One region of the Tissierella sp. MB52-C2 genome, then DNA from elsewhere that is predicted to be linked to it. Evidence: riboswitches for the same ligand, from Rfam matches in the RefSeq annotation. Region 1 holds a riboswitch; the other holds the start of a gene.
What was found. A riboswitch is a leader RNA that binds a small molecule or an ion and turns the genes downstream of it on or off. The one in region 1 is predicted to bind S-adenosylmethionine.
Positions count from the first base shown of each region.

Region 2: linked by a shared signal. The riboswitch ahead of metA (homoserine O-succinyltransferase) and the one ahead of metK (methionine adenosyltransferase) in region 1 are both predicted to bind S-adenosylmethionine.

Region 1 covers NZ_CP133261.1:2,927,548-2,942,848, forward strand. Annotated here, with positions in the region: gene RBU61_RS14930 (AAA family ATPase) at 1-728, opposite strand, end outside; gene RBU61_RS14935 (HD domain-containing phosphohydrolase) at 913-2,460, opposite strand; gene csrA (carbon storage regulator CsrA) at 2,496-2,720, opposite strand; gene fliW (flagellar assembly protein FliW) at 2,722-3,135, opposite strand; gene flgL (flagellar hook-associated protein FlgL) at 3,267-4,238, opposite strand; gene flgK (flagellar hook-associated protein FlgK) at 4,263-5,675, opposite strand; gene flgK (flagellar hook-associated protein FlgK) at 5,699-7,078, opposite strand; gene RBU61_RS14965 (flagellar protein FlgN) at 7,082-7,549, opposite strand; gene flgM (flagellar biosynthesis anti-sigma factor FlgM) at 7,564-7,926, opposite strand; gene RBU61_RS14975 (TIGR03826 family flagellar region protein) at 7,910-8,320, opposite strand; gene RBU61_RS14980 (ComF family protein) at 8,424-9,071, opposite strand; gene RBU61_RS14985 (ATP-dependent RecD-like DNA helicase) at 9,075-11,297, opposite strand; gene metK (methionine adenosyltransferase) at 11,345-12,517, opposite strand; SAM riboswitch class I at 12,746-12,850, opposite strand; gene RBU61_RS14995 (small multi-drug export protein) at 12,908-13,378, opposite strand; gene RBU61_RS15000 (methyl-accepting chemotaxis protein) at 13,550-15,301, shown strand, end outside.
Region 2 covers NZ_CP133261.1:3,750,551-3,753,952, forward strand. Annotated here, with positions in the region: gene RBU61_RS18775 (sensor domain-containing diguanylate cyclase) at 1-327, shown strand, start outside; gene RBU61_RS18780 (RtcB family protein) at 353-1,567, shown strand; SAM riboswitch class I at 1,628-1,717, shown strand; SAM riboswitch class I at 1,785-1,892, shown strand; gene metA (homoserine O-succinyltransferase) at 2,035-2,907, shown strand; gene RBU61_RS18790 (homoserine dehydrogenase) at 2,924-3,402, shown strand, end outside.

The DNA of each region.
Region 1 (15,301 bases):
CTAAGTTTTGATTGTAAATGGAGTCTATGATTAGCATAACTCTCCGTTCTTAAATAGAATAAAGAAGGTCTTATTTCATCTAATACAAATGGATCGTCAATATAAATTACCTCTGTATTTAAACTAAGATTTTTTGAAATACTCTTTACCTCATTATCTTGTATCAAAATTTCAATATTTGTATCTTTAATCTTTAACTCTACAATACCATCTTCATGGTCAGAATAAATATTATTAATTTGATTGTTAAACTCTGCATTAAATTTCTGTGATAGTACTGTTTTTAAAATTTCTTCATCTGGAATAGATACAATTTGTAATATTCTTTTTACAGTACTCTCAAAATCAGAACTGTCATAGAAGTTTTCATTCACATATTTGTCAATCTCTCTGTCATATATTAAATATTCTTTTAATCGGTTCTTTAGTAGATCTATATCTTTATATATCTCTGAATTTTGAATCAGATTTTCTATTAATTCCTCTATATCTAATGTCCTAGCTCCTCTGTAAATAGGATTATATATAATATCTAATGCTTTTCTTATTGCATTTTTTCTTTCTCTTTGAATCTGTTCTTCAATTTTATAAAAACTATTGAAAATACAAAACAAAGTCTTGCCTACTGTACTTTTACCCGTATTATTCTCACCAGCAATAATTGTAATCCCATTTAATTCGACTGTTGCCTTTTCAATTTTACCTATATTATTAAGAGTTAAAATCATTGTCTAACCCTCCTAACAATTAAATTTGGATAAATATATACTCATTTAATGACTATAGTAAATATATATTCTATTTACTTTATAGTATATACAAGTATTATTGTCATTACAACAATATTACAAACATTATTATAAATTAATGCATATACAAAAAGAGCCAAGTAAAATGCCTTAGCTCCTTCTTCTACAGTTCCGCTTCTCCTTCAGCTTCATCACTATATCTTCTTCTTATCTCTAAAAACTTATTTAAATTCTCAAATAATATATCTACTAATTCTGGATCAAAATGTTTTCCTTTTTCTTCTTTAAAATAATTTAATATATCGTTCATTACCCAAGCTTTTTTATATACTCTTGGGCTGCCCAATGCGTCAAACACATCGGCTATGGCTGTGATTCTACCGTAGATATGGATTTCTTCACCAGCTAGACCTCTTGGGTAGCCTTTTCCGTCATATCTTTCATGGTGTTCATGGGCTATTATGGCTGCTGCTTTTAGGATTTCCCTTTTTGAATTTCTTAATAGATTATATCCTATGGTTGTATGACTTTTTATTACATTGAACTCTTCTCCTGTCAACTTCCCAGGTTTTAGTAATACATTGTCTGGTATGGCTACTTTTCCTATATCATGTATAGGGGAGGCATGAGTAAGCAACATAATATCTCTAGGAGATAATCCATATTCTTCTGCTAGTACCTGACAATATTTAGATACTCGCTTTACATGAGAGCTTGTTTCTTCTGATCTGGCTTCTGTTACTTCTCCTAAAGTATATAGAATTTCTTTTTGAGTTTCCTCTATTTCTAAGTTTAAGCATAGATTATCAAAAGTTGCAGATACAGATTTATGGAATATATCCAATAAGTCTATGTCTATATAATTATTCTTAATCTGGTTTTCTACAAGTAAAATAGCTTCACTTCCTGATGTACTTTTATATTTGGCAATATATACATTGTCAAATAGTTCATGTTCTCCTTCATTATATATCTTATTTATTTTCATCAAATCAGTAGTTGATACTGACTCTCTTATCGTCTTGTTGATACAGTCTTTATATTTTCCTTTTCCTTCTATCATCCTAAATATATTGCTTGTCCCTTCTCTTACTGCTACAAAGGAGTTTAGCTCGTCTTCTTCCTGTATTCTACATCTACATTGATTAATAAGGGAACTTAGGTGAGATAGGCTAGATATTAAAAAATCACCTATGGTATCTTTTTCATATAAATTTGATATGGATGATACTACTTTTTCCATGGATTTTCTATTATTTCTCATAACTCTAATATCTTTAAATGATCGTATAGACGATAATATAACAGTACTCATTTTTCTACAAAGAAGTTCAGACTTTCTCTCATATCCATTTATGTCATAATTTAATATTATATTGTCTTCCAATCCATTGATATTTTTTTCTGTCATTAGAAGTATTCTAATATCTTCATCTTCAATATCTTCTCTAATATATTTTACCAAATCTAAACCTGAATCCTCTTTCTCTATAAACATTTCCAGTAAAACTAATACAATATCTTTATTCTTTTCTAAGATCTTAATGGCTTCCTTAGTATTATATGCACTATGGAAGTTTATACTTTTTCCTTCAAAGGTAAGGTCTTTATTCATTTCTTTTATTATTTGATGTATAAAATTATCATTATCTATTATGAGTATATTCCATTTCTCACAATGTTTATCGTAAAGTTTTACTGTACCATCCATGGTTGCCTTTGTCCTCCTCACGTAGCTTAAGTCTTTTACTTCTCTAGAAGCTTCTTTATATCCTCTATTTTATATCTATTGTTTATTGCAGCTAAGTTTTCGTCTTCTATATTCTTATATATTTCTTTTCTAATAATTTCTATATTTCTAGGTGCATCTATACCTAGTTTTATTTTTCCCTCTTCTATTTCCATTATTTTTATTTCTATATTTCTATCTATTATTATTGACTCATTCTTTTTCCTTGTAAGTATAAGCATATTATTCTACCTTCCTTTGGGAGTCTTTGTTAAATATAAAATGCTTTGTACTATATCTTTCATCATCTAAGATTACTTGTTTACCTAGCATTTCCCTTGTATTTATGACTATAGGTCCTAGAAGATTAGTAGTAGTATTCTCAATATTTTCTGGAATTACTACTATGGTGTATATCATTACATCTTCTTGTCTCTCTATTTTTAATCTATTTCGTGCTGTTTCTGGGATAATAATATCGTAGTCATTGAATATTTCAAAGGGATTTATGATAATAAAGGATAAGTCCTTATCTTTAACTGATTGCAAATAGCTGAAAGGGCTGTCATGATTTAATATAATTACAAATTCTTTTTCTTCTTCAAAGGCAGGAATCCCTTCTGGGAAATGAATTATTTTTTCTTTTTCAATTTTCAATTATAATTCCTCCAATTAATAATTATTTGTTCTATAAATAATTAAGAATATTATACAATATTTTCCAAAATTCTTCCATAAGCATTTATACCCAAAAAATGGAATATGGTGTACTCAGGTACACCATATTATTATCTTAAAAAGTCCATTAAGCTCGGTTGAATTATTCTTCCACCTACTGATAAACTTGCTCTATATACATTTTCTTCTATGGCTAGTTTCATATAGGCTTCTGGTAAACTCACATCTTCGTTAAAGGATAATAATTCCTTTAGACTTACTTTTTGATTCTCTAGTTTACCTTGTGTAAGCTCTAGCCTATTCATCTTTGCCCCTATTTCTGCTGTAACTGATAATACTTGGTCCATAGATCCTTTAATATTTCCTATGGCTTCTTGAAGCTTATCAGGATCTTTGCTTTCTAAGGATCTTTCTAGTTGGTCAAAGACTGCTATTAGATATGGAGTGTCACCATTAGTTATCTCTTCTGTATATCCTGGATCACCTAAAGTCCCACCTGTATTTAGATCATATCCATCAGCCTTACCAAAAACCTTATTCCCCAAAATATTTATCTTTACTGTTTCTGCTACTCCTACATTATATTCAAATATTTCTTCTTTTCCATTGACGTCTTTCTTTAAATCTACTGCATATGTGCCATCTTCATTTAACAACTTCTTATCTGTTTTGTATCCTGTAAATAAAGATCTTCCTGCATAAGTGGAGTTTGCTATCTGTATTAAATGACCCTTTAATTCTGCTATCTCATCTCTTACTTTATCTAAATCATCTGTATTTGTTCCGTTAGCTGCCTGCACCGTTAGTTCATTTGCCCTATGAAGCACTGCCTTGATTTCCTTTAGAGCAGATTCTGTTTCCTTCATCCAAGACTGAGCATCCTTAGCATTTCTAATATATTGTTCTACTTTGGATATATCTGTATTAAATTTTAATGATTTACTAGCAGCAATTGGATCATCAGATGGAACTCTAAACCTTTTCCCTGCTGTTGCCTCATATTGGAGCCTTTCTAATCTTTGTAATGTACCGTTTAAATTATATGTCATGTTGTTAATCAACATATTGTTCGTTATCCTCATCTATATCACCTCTTATTCACTCTTTTATCGCCCAACTAATCCCAATCTATTTACTGTAAGATCTATTATCGCATCCATTGTGCTTATCATTTTTGCTGCTGCCACATAGGTATGTTGATATCTTACCATATCTGCCATTTCTTCTTCTAAGGACACACCTGATATAGAGTTACGTTTTGTTTCTATATTGTTACGTATTAATTCTTGTGTTCCATATGCTCTTTTTCCTTGAAGACTATCTACTGCTAAGGATGATAATATTGATTTAATAAAATCGTCTGGAGTTCCTTGAGATAAGCCATCTCCAAAGAACTTTCTATCTTCCCTTTGGTCTATTAATGCCAATAGATTAGTATTGTCTTCAGCTGCCCCACCAGGATTCTTTGCCGCTGCTATTAACTTTACATCTTCTAGAATTTTTTCATTTACAGTTATAGTTGCTGCTGTTGTACCTACAAAGAAGTCTATTCCATTAACTGTTGATTCATAGCCATATCCTTCCCTATGTTGCTCATTGAATTTTTCTGCAAATCCCTTTGCAAACTCATCTAATTTATCCATATAATAAGGTATTCCTCTATAAATGTTGTTTTTTCCATCACCTTCATACATATCCATTAGCCCTTTTAGTTCACCTGAACGTAGGTTTACTTTTCCACCATTTTCCCAAGTAAATCTCTCACCGATATCTGCTTTTTCATCAAATTTGATTTGGTTGGTATATACGTGGTCTACTATGGATATTCCACCTAAGGATACAGTATACTTTCCATCTGAAGATTCATTTACATTTATATTTACTAGTTTAGACAATTCATCTACCAATACTTCTCGCCTATCCCGTAAGTCATTGGCTGTTCTACCATCTATTTCTGCTGAATATATTTGTCTATTTAGTCCTGCTATTTGACTACTCAAACTATTTACTTTTTTTACATTCATTTCTATGGAAGTTTCGGTGTCTTTCACCATATTTTGCAGTCTTTTAGCTGTTTCATTTAAATGTTTTGTAAAGGCCATGGCGTTTTCCTTTACTGGGTTTCTAAAAGCAACGTCTGATGCATTTTTACTCATTTCGTCTAAGCTGCTATAGAAATCATCCATATATTTTCTAAAACTATTATTAGAAGGCTCTCCCATTAGTTTTTCTATTTCTGTCAGGGAATTTTTCTTTATTTCCCATTCACCCGTTGGACCCATTTCATTCCAATACTTAAAGTCTACAAAAGAGTCTCTTACTCTTTCTACTTTAGTGATTTCTGTACCAGTACCTAGAAATCCTATTCCTGGCATTAGAAATGGGTTTGTAGCCCTTTGTTCTACTCGTTGTCTTGAATACCCCTTTGTATTCGCATTGTCTATATTATGGTTTACAGTATATAAAGCTCTTTGTGATGCAAGAAGTCCTTTTACCGCAGAATTGAATCCATAAAACATTTTTTCTCAGTCCCTTCACTAATCTATCTTCCCACTATTCCTAATCTATTTACTATTGTATCTATCATTTCATCAATAGTATTTATTACCCTCGAATTTGCTGTATATGCGTGTTGGAATTTTATCATATCTGACATCTCTTCATCTAAGGATACTGCAGAAATACTTTGCCTTTTTTCATCTATGGAGACAATTAAAAATCCTTGGCTATTTACTATGTTTCTTGATTCTTCTCTTTCTATTCCTAGACTCAAAACTATGTCCTTATAATATTCATCTGGATTCATATCATAGATTTTCAAAGTCTCTCTTAATTCATAAATTTGTTTTGCTATATCTCCATTTCCTGTTGCATCGTTTTGTGTAGATACTGCTATTTTATTATAATCTGAAAGGTCTGGATTTACTTTAATAGTACCAGCACTATCTATATCTTTAAAGAAATCTTCCCCACCCTTCCCCTGTAAGTCATGACCTTTCTTATGAAGTTCATTTATTGCTTCTGCTATGCTTTTTACTAAAGTATCTACTCTTTCTTTATAATTGACTATAGACTTGTCCCTAACATCTATAAGTCCTGCCAGTTCTCCTGAATTTAGTTCCATTTTTTCGTTAGTGTTTTTCCAGTAGATTTCTGCTAGACCATTTTCTGGATTGTTTTTTATATCTATGCCGTTTACATAGCTGCCACTTACTAAATCTCTTCCCTTTAGAGATATAATTGATTCTCCAAATCTATTTTCATGGATATTAACTGGTATTAGCTGTGCAAGTCTATCTAATAGACCATTTCTTTCGTCTCTAAAATCATTGGCATTTATGTTGCTACCTTGTCCCTCTACTGCCTTAATCTTGTCGTTTAGCTTAGCTACTTGATTCAAAATCCCATTTATTTCATCTACTTTATTTAATATTTCTTTATTTAAGTTTTGCTGTATATTGTTAAGTTGAGTAGATATATGATTTACTGTTTCCGTAAAGGCTACTGCAGATTCATGAACTAACCCCCTCATGGTTAGACTTTCTGAATCTTTATAAAGTTCATTCCAGTTATCCCAAAATCCATCCATTATTTTTTGCAGGCCGCTATTGCTTATCTCATTAAATACTCCTTCTATGTCTTCCAAAGTTCCAGATTTTCCATAGTGATAACCAAAGCTTGCTAGTTCTCGTCTCAATTTTTTATCTAAAAACTCATCTCTTACTTGTTTTATCTGTGAAACACTAACCCCTGTACCAGTTTGAAATCTTCCATCTGTTTTATAGTAATTATCCTTATGTAGAGCAGATTGTCTTACATAATATGGATTATTTGCATTAGATATATTATGTGAAATTGTATTCAAGGACGTCTTTGTTGCTTGTAGTCCTGATATTGATATATATAATCCTCCAAATGACATATCTTACACCTTCCTATCAAAAATACTATTACCATTTTCTTTTACATCTTTGTTACCATAATTAGGACTCATAGGGCTGCTAGTAATTAGGTTCATATTGAAATCAACCCAATCAAGGTTTTCCATTATTAAATCATTGTTTACTTTGTTTCTCAAGGAAAGTTCTTCCATTATATTTGTCATTTCTTCCTTAATATTGGTCAATATTTTATTATCTTCTGGGAATTTTTCTATGACAAAAGAAATAGGAGTGTTTATTGCCACTCCCCAGGTATCTAGAAATCTTTCTCTTTCTTCTTCTAAAAGAGCCATTTGATTTACCAAGACTTCTTCCAGTCTAGTAATTTCTTCTAGTTCCTGTACATTATTAGATATAATTATATCTGTTTTCTTGAAGGATAAATCCCTTAGTTCTATTAAAATCCTTAATTCTTTATTAAGAATTTCTTCTAATTCTTCTTTAAACGTCATTTCTCCACCAACCATTATATTTTTTTATCAAAAGTAATATCTTCAATCATCTTTTCAGCTATTTTCATTCCATCTATTTTATAAGTTCCTGTTTGTACTTGTTTTTTAATATCTTCTACCTTGTCTATTCGTATTTCTTCTAATTCTTTTACTTTCTTTAAAGCGTGTTGAAACTCAATGGCCTGTTCCGATAGTTTAACTTGGTCTTTATCTTTTGTGTTATTGTCTTTAACTTTTTTAACACCAGCGTTTTCATTATACACTTTAAAGACATTGTTAATCTTATTTATTCTCATAAAAAAACACCCCTCTTCCCTTTCAATATTATTATCGGTAAGATAAGGTGTTTCTTTAGCTTTTTTATCTTTTTTTTCCATATTTATCTGCTAATCTAAACTTTTCATCTCTTTTACTTAAGTCTAATTTAGACCTTGCTGCATCTACTACTGCACCAAGTTCTCTTTGTATTCCTGAAGCACATTTATCACAAAATCTTCCTGTCCTAATACTTGTGCCACAGCTTTCACATTCTAATATAAGATTACTTCCTTCTCCTATTTCTAGTCTTCCTCCTCTTAGAAAGTCTATAATCTTTTTTGAATCTACTTCTGTCTTTTCACTAACTTCTTGAATATTTGCCCCTGGACTATCATATAGATATTCTCTTACCTTTTGAAAATCTTCTTCATCATCTCTTCTACAAGTTGGACATACTCTAAATCCATCATAATTATAAATCTTTCCACATCTACTACAGTTCTTTACATTCATCTTTTCACATCCTTTTCTTATAACGAATAGGAAAGTTCCACCTTAATATCCTATATAAAGGGACTTTCCCCAAATGAATTTCAAAATGCTACCTTGTAATGCTTCAACAGAGGTCTTTTTTACTTGAGGTTAGAGCAATGGCTCTGACTTCCCTAGCACCATTATTTATAAGTAGTCTAGCACATTCTTCCATAGTTGCTCCTGTAGTTATAATATCGTCCACTAAGAGTATTTTCTTTCCTTTTATTTCCTTGGGACTTTTTATGTTAAATGAATCTTTAAGATTTGTAACTCTATTTATCTTGGTTAAATGAGATTGTTCCTTTGTCCATTTTGTTTTTATTAAATTCTTCTTAGATAGGGGGATATTTAGCTTTTTTCCTATAAAGCTTCCTAATAGTTCAGCTTGGTTATATCCTCTTATGGCTTCTTTTCTATTATGAAGTGGTATATACATTATTAAATCTATATTCTTATGTATGTTATTCTTTGTTATGGTTTCTATTATAATATCACCAAGAGGCCTATATAGATAGTTTTTTCCGTTAAATTTATAATCCCCTATGATTTCCCTAATAAATCTATTATATCCCATGGAATAGCAGATTCTTTTAATATAGGGGGAATTTAATTCTAGTTCTTTATGGAATATTTCCAACCTTCCATAACAATCTTTGCATATATACCCAGTTATATTACTATTATTCTCTTTACAAAAAAGACAAATATTATTTTTTCTGAATAGCAACATAAATTATTCCTCCATGAAAATAGACATATAGCTTCTAATTTTCTTATCTAAGGCTGAATATCTCTTTGTTATTCTATTATTATTTATCATCATAGATAAATACCGTTCTTCTCCTACTAATACTACTAGTTTTCTTGCCCTTGTAATGGCAGTATATAATAGGTTTCTAGTCAAAAGCATGGGTGGTCCCCATGTAATCGGCATTATAACTACTGGAAATTCTGAACCTTGGGATTTATGTACCGTGGTAGCATAGGCTAATTTCAATTCATCTAATTGATTGAACTCATATTCCACTTCTTTTTCCTCATCAAAGAGAACCTTCATAGTTCTATCTTCTTCATCTATATCTATGATAAATCCAAAATCTCCATTAAATACTCCCTCACCCTTATTTATTTCTATTCCATTTTTCACTGTCTTCCATTCAGTAGTATAATTATTTTTTATCTGCATTACTTTATCGCCAACTCTAAATAATTCTCCACCTATTTCTTTTTCTTCCTTATTATCGCTTTTTGGATTTAAAGCTGATTGCAAATGTTTATTTAGAGAATTAATACCTACATCTCCTTTTTTCATTGGAGTTAGGACTTGAATATCCCTTACTTTATCTACTCCATAAAACTGTGGAAGTCTTTCATTACAAAGTTCTACTACTGTATCTAAAATGGATTTCGTATTGTCTCCCCTTAAAAAATAAAAATCCTTTTCTTTTTTATTTAAGATTGGGTCTTCTCCCTTATTTATTTTATGAGCATTGACTATTATCATGCTTTCTTCTGACTGTCTAAAGATTTCATCTAACCTTACTACCTTAATTGCTCCTGACTCTATTATATCTTTTAATACATTTCCTGCACCTACAGATGGTAATTGATCTATATCTCCCACTAGAACTACTCTAGTTCCTGGATTTAATGCTTTAAGTAAAGAATTCATAAGTAATATGTCTATCATTGAAGATTCGTCTATAATTATTAAATCCCCTTCTATGGCATTGTCTTCGTCTTTTCCAAATGCCATACTTTCTTCTTCCATAAATGAGTATTCTAGTAATCTATGTATTGTTTTTGCTTCTTTTCCTGTGGTTTCTGTCATTCTCTTTGCTGCTCTGCCTGTGGGAGCTGCCAATATAACTGAAAGTTCCAAGTCTTCACATATTTTAATTATGGCATTTATAGTAGTAGTCTTCCCTGTACCTGGACCACCAGTAATTACTACTAGACCGTTTTCTAAGGATTCCTTTATGGCTAATATTTGTTTTTCAGCAAATAGAATAGTTTCTTCTTCCTCTATTCTCTTTATTTCTTTTTCCACATCTATCTTTAATTCATCCAATTTTACCTGAGATAATTGTACTAGTTTTTTACTTACATTATTTTCTGCTATATGAAAAGGAGTATAATAAACCAAAGTATCCTTATTGTCTTTAACTATATGAATACTTCCCTTAAGTCCTAGGTTTCTTATGCCTTCTTCAATTAAATTTTCTTCTGTCTCTAATAATTCTTTAGTATCTGATATTAATTCTTCTTTAGGTACATAGGAATGTCCATTTCCAGCCCATTTCATTATGATATATTTTAATCCAGCTTCTACTCTATGAAGGGATTCCTTATTTATCCCCATTTTTTCTGCAATTTTATCTGCTGTTTTAAAACCTATACCATAGATGTCTTCTGATAATCTATAGGGATTTTCCATTATTATATTTATTGTGTCTTTACCATATTTTTTATATATCTTTATTCCATAGTTTACTGTAATTCCATATTGCTGTAAAAACACCATTATATCTCTTACTTCTCTTTGTTCTTCATAGGCTTCAACTATTGTTTCTAGCTTTTTATCTCCAATTCCGCTGATTTCCCTTAGCTTTTCAGGATTATATTGGATGACTTCCAAGGAATCTAGTCCAAATTTTTCTACTATTCTCTTGGCTGTCTTTGGTCCAATATGAGGTATAAGCCCAGAGGAAAGATAGTTTTCTATTCCCTTTAGTGTAGATGGTACTACTATTTCTAAACTTGTAAAAGCTAATTGTTCTCCATAAGTAGGATGATAAATCCATTCCCCTTCCACTTTTACAGTCTCTTCTAAATTAATAAAGGGAGTATTTCCTACTATGGTAACTGGACCATCAGATGTATTAAGTTTTGCAACTGTATAACCATTAGACTCATTTCTAAATCTAACTTCTTCGATGATACCCTCTAGTAACATATACTCGCCTCCCTTATTGGTTATTCACTGGAGATTTATTGAGAGGGTTATCCTCTCAATAAATCAACTTTGTCTGTTTTCTCCCATGGTAAATCTAAATCTTCTCGTCCAAAGTGTCCATAAGCTGCTAATTGACTATAGATTGGTCTTTTCAGGTCTAGATTTTTTATAATAGCTGCTGGTCTTAGGTCAAAATGTTTTCTTACTAACTCCTCTATTTCTCCATCAGTTATTTTGCCTGTACCAAAAGTATCTACATAAATAGACAATGGTCTAGCTACTCCTATGGCATAGGCAAGACCTACTTCACATTTATCTGCTAATCCTGCTGCTACTACGTTTTTCGCCACATATCTTGCCGCATATGCAGCTGAACGGTCTACCTTTGTAGGGTCTTTTCCTGAAAATGCTCCACCGCCATGTCTTGCATATCCACCGTAAGTATCTACTATTATTTTTCTTCCAGTTAAACCTGCATCTCCCATAGGTCCACCTATTACAAATCTACCTGTAGGATTTACATAGTATTTTGTATTTTCGTCTAATAGTTCTTTAGGAATTATTTCCATTATTACATGATTTATTATATCCTCTCTTATGGTATCTAGGGATACATCTCGGCTATGTTGAGTTGATACTACTACATTTTCTATTCTTACTGGCTTGTCGTTATGGTACTCCACTGTTACTTGAGTCTTTCCATCTGGTCTTAGATATTCTAATGTACCATTTTTTCTTACATCTGTTAATCTCTTAGCTAGTTTATGGGCTAAGGATATAGGTAGTGGCATTAATTCCTTAGTTTCATTACAAGCATAACCAAACATCATCCCTTGATCTCCAGCACCTACTTGGTCTAATAAATCTTTAGAATCTATTTTCTGCTCCAATGCCTTATCTACTCCCATGGCAATATCTCCTGATTGCTCATTTATAGAAGTTAGTACTGCACACGTATCTGAGTCAAATCCATACTTTGCTCTAGTATATCCTATTTTTTCTATGGTTTCACGAGCAATCTTAGGAATATCTACATAACATTTTGTAGTGATTTCACCTATTACTAGTATCATTCCTGTAGTCACTGTAGTCTCACAAGCAACTCTTGCATCTGGGTCCTTTTCTAATATTGCATCAAGTATGGAATCAGATATTTGATCACATACTTTATCCGGATGTCCTTCTGTTACTGATTCAGAAGTAAATAACCATTTTTTCATTAAATTCCCTCCCCTTTTAAGTTTGATGTTGCGTTTGACCTACCATCAACTTACTGACGTTCGCTGTGTTAGGTCATTTCCCGCAGTTTCGCAACTCAAATCTATTTACTCACTATGCTCGTATAGATTTGGTGCTCATTGCGTTTGACCTACATCAGTTCACTGTCATTCACTGTGTTAGGTCATAAAAAAAAACCTTCTTAAAGAAAAGGTCTTAGCATTTGCTTTACCTCATCTTTCAGAACTTAGTTCTGCGGGATTTAGCACCTTGTATATAAAATACTGGTTGCTGGGTTTCGTCGGGCCCGTACCCTCCACCTCTCTTGATAAGGAACTATATTTTTTTATCTACATAACATTTTATCATAGTGAAAAATCCTAGTCAACAGTTTAAAATATTGAAACTACACTATAGGATATAATGGCTACAATAAACCCTGATGATACAACACCTAATGATATGGCTAATAAGGATTTCTTAAAATCAAGTTTTAATATAGATGCTATAACAGAGCCTGTCCATGCCCCAGTAGTAGGTATTGGTACAGCAACAAATATAAATAGTCCTATAAGACTATATTTCTTTATGGTACCTGATTTTTTCATAGCTCTTTTTTTTACCCAGCCTATGGTCTTTGAAAAAATCACCGTCTTTTCAAAGAATAACATTATAGGATGAAGTAACTTCAATAAAAACGGAACTATAATTATATTTCCTATTATCCCAAGGATTGTACTATGTATTGGACTAAGTCCTAAAGATATACCTAAAGGTATAGCTCCTCTTACTTCTATTATAGGCAACATAGAAAAAAGAATTACCATAATCTCTATTCTTAATTCTTCTATTAAATCTAGCATAAATATTCCTCCAAATGTTCCGATATATATATTATACCTTTATTGACCGAAGTTTTTCAATGAATAAATTATCATTTCTATGAAATTTATGATTTGTCTATGGTAATATGATGTATATATGGGATATACTTCCTAAAAATTAATTACAAAAATGACATGGGAGATGGTTACATGAAAAAATTAAAGATTAAGGTGCCAAATTTAAAAAAATTCAAATCTAGTAAATTAAAAAATGAAAAAAGTAAAAGTGTCAGGACAATTAAATTCAAATTAATTGTAGTCCCTCTAGTATTTCTATTTACGACAATATTGGTAATTGAATTAAGTACATCCTATTTATTTAAGAAAAATATATTAAACGCAAAGAAAAACAATGGGTTCCAATTGGCAGATCAAGTGATTAATAGAATGAACGATAATGAAAGCTCCATTACAACTATTACTGAAGTATTGGAGAATAATATGAAAGCTACAGCTAACTCAGTAATAAAATATCAAGATAGTTTAAGTAATGAAGTCCTAGATAATATTAAGGATAGTTCAATTATAGACAATATCTATTGGTATAATGAAAATATGGAAATGATATATTCCACAGTTCGTGAAGATATTGGATGGCGTGTACCTCCTAATCACCCACTGGATACCTTTATGAAAAGTACTGAAATTCAAATGATAGAGGAAATCAGACAAGATGCGGCATCTGAAAATGGCTCTTACTATAAATTTGGAGCAGTAAAGGGAAAAAATGGTGAATTTGTCCAAGTTGCTATTTCTGCCAATAGCATTCACGATTTAACTGAAAAATTTGAATATCAAAAACTTGTAAACGATTTATCTAAGTCTGCTGATATAGCATACGCAGGATTTATAGATCCTAATAATAAAATAATAGCCCATAGTAATAATGAAAAAATTGGTACAGAAATAAGTGACGCAAATATTATTGAAGCGATCAGTGAAAGAAAAGGATATTCCTCCATTATCAATAATGGAGAAGAAGTATATGAATTTGTAGTCCCTGCAAATATAAATGGAAGATTTTTAGGTGCTTTAAATATAGCTTTATCTATGGAAGATACTAATGCTGCAATTAATAGAAATATGATTATTGTTTTTATAATAGGTCTTACTTCTTTTATTATATTGGGAACCATATTATTTATCACATCTAGAACCATTGCCAGTAGTCTAAACATAGCAAAGAATCATTTAAATGTAATGGCATCTGGAGATTTTACTCATATACTTTCTCATAAATTCCTGAGTCAAAGAGATGAGTTTGGAGAGATTTCTAATTCCTTAGGAAATCTACAGAGCTTTATTAAAAAGATTATTGGTGATATGTATGGTGCATCTAGTGATTTAAAACTTGCATCAGAAAAATTAGCTTCTACCAGTGCCCAAACAACAATGGTGTCTCAAGAAATTGCCAATACCGTTCAAGAAATAGCACATGGAGCTTACGACCAAGCTCGAGATACAGAAAAAGGTGCTATGACTATAAATGTATTGGGAGAGCTCATAGAAAAAAATCAACAATACGTTGAGGAACTAAATAAAACTACAGATGAAGTTAGGGCCTTAAAGGATGAAGGCAGCGAAATAGTTAAAGAATTAGTAGAAAAAACTAAAATAAATCAAGATTCGGTAGAAGAAATAAATCGAATCATTTTAAATACAAATAATAGTACAGAAAAAATTCACAAAGCTAGTTATATGATCCAAAATATAGCTAGGGAAACAAATCTTTTAGCTCTTAATGCTGCTATTGAAGCCGCTCGTGCTGGTGAACATGGTAGAGGCTTTGCAGTTGTTGCAGATGAAATCCGTAAACTAGCTGAAAACTCCAATGAATTTACTAAGGAAATAGTAAATATAATAGAAGATTTGACACAGGAAACAGAATATGCTGTAAATAAT
Region 2 (3,402 bases), 820 kb from region 1:
GATAGAGTTTTAAGAAATCTTGTAGAAATCATAAACAAATCTACAAGGAAAACAGACTTTCTTTATAGATGGGGAGGGGAAGAATTTATTCTTATTTGTGAGGGGCTAAAAGAAGAAAGCTTAAATTCATTTACAGATAAGATATTAAAAGATGTAGAAGATTTTCAATATGAAAGTCAAGGAGAAAAATATCATATAACTATATCAATAGGTGCTTCTTATTTTAATAAAGATGATGAAGACTTTTTATCCGTAGTTAAAAGAGCTGATATGGCTCTGTATAATTCTAAGAGAGAGGGAAAGAACAGAGCTACACTTAATATATAATATGATTAAATAAGGATGTGATTTTATGGAATTACAAGGAGAACATAATATAGCAAAGGTTTTTACCGATAATCTTGAAGATGGTGCAAAGGAACAGATACTTGAATTACTAAATCAAGATTTTGTTAAGGATTCTAAAGTTCGAATAATGCCTGATGTTCATCAAGGTATGGGGTGTGTAATTGGCTTTACAGCTGATATGGGAGATAAGGTAATACCCAATATTGTTGGAGTTGATATAGGATGTGGCATGCTTACTGTAGAGCTTGGACATATAGATATAGATTTACCTAAATTAGATGATATAATACACAAAAGAATTCCGTCAGGCAAATCTACTCATAATGAAAGGAAATCCAAATTTGACAAATTAAATGATTTATATTGTTTTAGAGATTTGAAGGATACCAAAAGAATTGAAAGAAGTATAGGAACATTAGGTGGAGGCAATCATTTCATTGAAGTCGGAGTAGATAGTAAAAACAACAAATACTTAGTGATCCATTCAGGCAGTAGAAATCTAGGGAAACAAGTTGCAGAGATATATCAAAGGCTAGCTATAGATTTATGTAGTGGAAAAGAAGATTACTTTATTAAAAGAGATGAAATAATTACTGGATATAAAGCAGAAGGTAAAAGAAAAGAAATAAAGAAGGTGCTTGAAGAACTAAAAAAGGAATATGATAATCTCCAACCTAGCTATCCAAAAGCATTATGTTATTTAACTGGAGAATATAGAGAAAAGTATTTACATGATATGAAAATTTGTCAAGAATATGCAAGCTTAAATCGTGAAGTGATGGTAGATATCATCCTACAATCTTTATTTAAAAAAGGATTGCATGAGTTTACCTACTTTGAAACCATTCATAACTATATTAATTTCAAAGATAATATTATTAGGAAAGGGGCTATATCAGCTTATGAGGGAGAGAAAGTTTTAATCCCTATAAACATGCGAGATGGTTCCATAGTTGCCATAGGAAAGGGAAATCCAGATTGGAACTATTCAGCTCCCCATGGTGCAGGAAGACTTATGAGCAGAAATGTTGCAAAGGAATCTGTTAATTTAGATGATTTTAGAAAAAGTATGGAAGGTATATATTCTACATCAGTAAATGAATACACATTAGATGAATCGCCTTTTGCCTATAAGCCTATAGAAGAAATACTCAATAATATTACTGAAACTGCCAAGATTGTAGATATAATAAGGCCAATATATAATTTTAAAGCATAGGAAAAATATTGTTGACATATTTAGACCCCTATGCTAATATGATTAATAACTTAATAGCTTTACTTATCAAGAGTTAGGGTAGAGAATTAGCTCTATGACCCTACGCCAACCTGTTATTTAACAAGGTGGTTCTGCTAATGCCGATAAGAGAGATTTCATAGAAAATCAACCTTCTTAGCATTAGCTAAGAAGGTTTTTTTAATTACAATTTAATATTTTCTTATCTAGAGTGGTGGAGGGACTGGCCCAATGAAACCCAGCAACAGTTTTAAGCTATGGCTTAAAAAATGTGCTAATTCCTGCGGTGAAAACTGAGAGATAAGAAGTGGAGTTATATTTTTATATAAAAAATCCCTTCTTATCTTAGAAGGGATTTTTCAATTATAAAAGGGGGAGTAAAAGATGAAAAAGGAAATCGAATATTTAAATGAAGGCTTGAGATTAGTATATATGGGTGGGTCTAATATATGGGTTTAGTAATCAATGAAAATATTTTAGCAATAGATTTATTAAGAAAGGATAATATAGACATTGATCTTCAAGGCGACTCTCAGGATTCTCTAAAGGTATTAGTATTAAATTTAATGCCAAATAAATTGGATACTGAATATCAACTATTAAGATTATTGGGAAATAGTTTTGTAGACATACAGGTAGATTTTCTATATGTAAGATCACATAAACCTAAAAATACAAACTTGAATTACCTAGAAAGAGCTTATAAAACATTAGAGCAAATAAAAAATACAAACTATGATGGAATGATAATGACAGGTGCCCCCTTAGAATTTGTGGATTTTGATGATATATCTTATTGGAATGAGTTAAAGCTTATAATGGATTATTCTAATAAATATGTTAAGTCCACTATATATCTATGTTGGGCAGCAGTAGCAGGACTATATTATAACTATAAAATACCTAAACACATCATTGATAAAAAGGTAGTAGGAATATTTAGTCATGAAATCATAGGAAGAAATTCTCTATTATTTAAAGGGCTTGAACAAGAAATAATCTCCCCACATTCTAGATATTTTGAAATTAGGGAGGAGGATATAAGAGATATAAGGGAATTAGAGGTTTTATCTAAATCTAATGATGTGGGAATATATATATTGGCTGAAAGAGAAGGAAAGGCAATATATATTACAGGACATCCAGAATATAATACAGATACTTTAGAAAATGAATATAAAAGGGATAGAAATAAAGGGTTAGCACCTGATTTGCCTAGAAATTATTTTCCCAATGATGATTTTTCTCTAGTACCTAGAAATACATGGAGGAATCATTCACAGATATTAATGGATAACTGGATAAGATATTGTTTAGTGTAAGAAAAGGGGTGTAGCAATGTTAAATATTGGGTTATTAGGATTGGGAGTAGTAGGAATAGGTATTGTCCAGATATTAGAAGAGAGAAAAGATTATTTAGAAAAGTTTATAAAAAAGGAAATTAATATATCTAAGATACTGGTAAAGGACATAGAGAAGATAAGAGATATTGAAATAGATAGAAGAAAGCTTACTACAGATATTCATGAAATAATCGAAGACAATAGTATTGATGTAATTATTGAAGTTATGGGTGGTTTAGATAAGCCCTATGAATATATAAAAGAAGCATTAAGTAGAGGAAAGAATGTGATCACAGCAAATAAAGCTGTAGTAGCAAAATATTTAGAGGAGTTAACAGATTTAGCAAGAAAAAATAACAGACTTTTTCTATATGAAGCTAGTGTAGGTGGAGGAATCCCAATTATAAAACCATTAAAGGAGCAAATAAATATAAATGAAATACAGGAAATAAGAGGGATTTTAAATGGGACTTC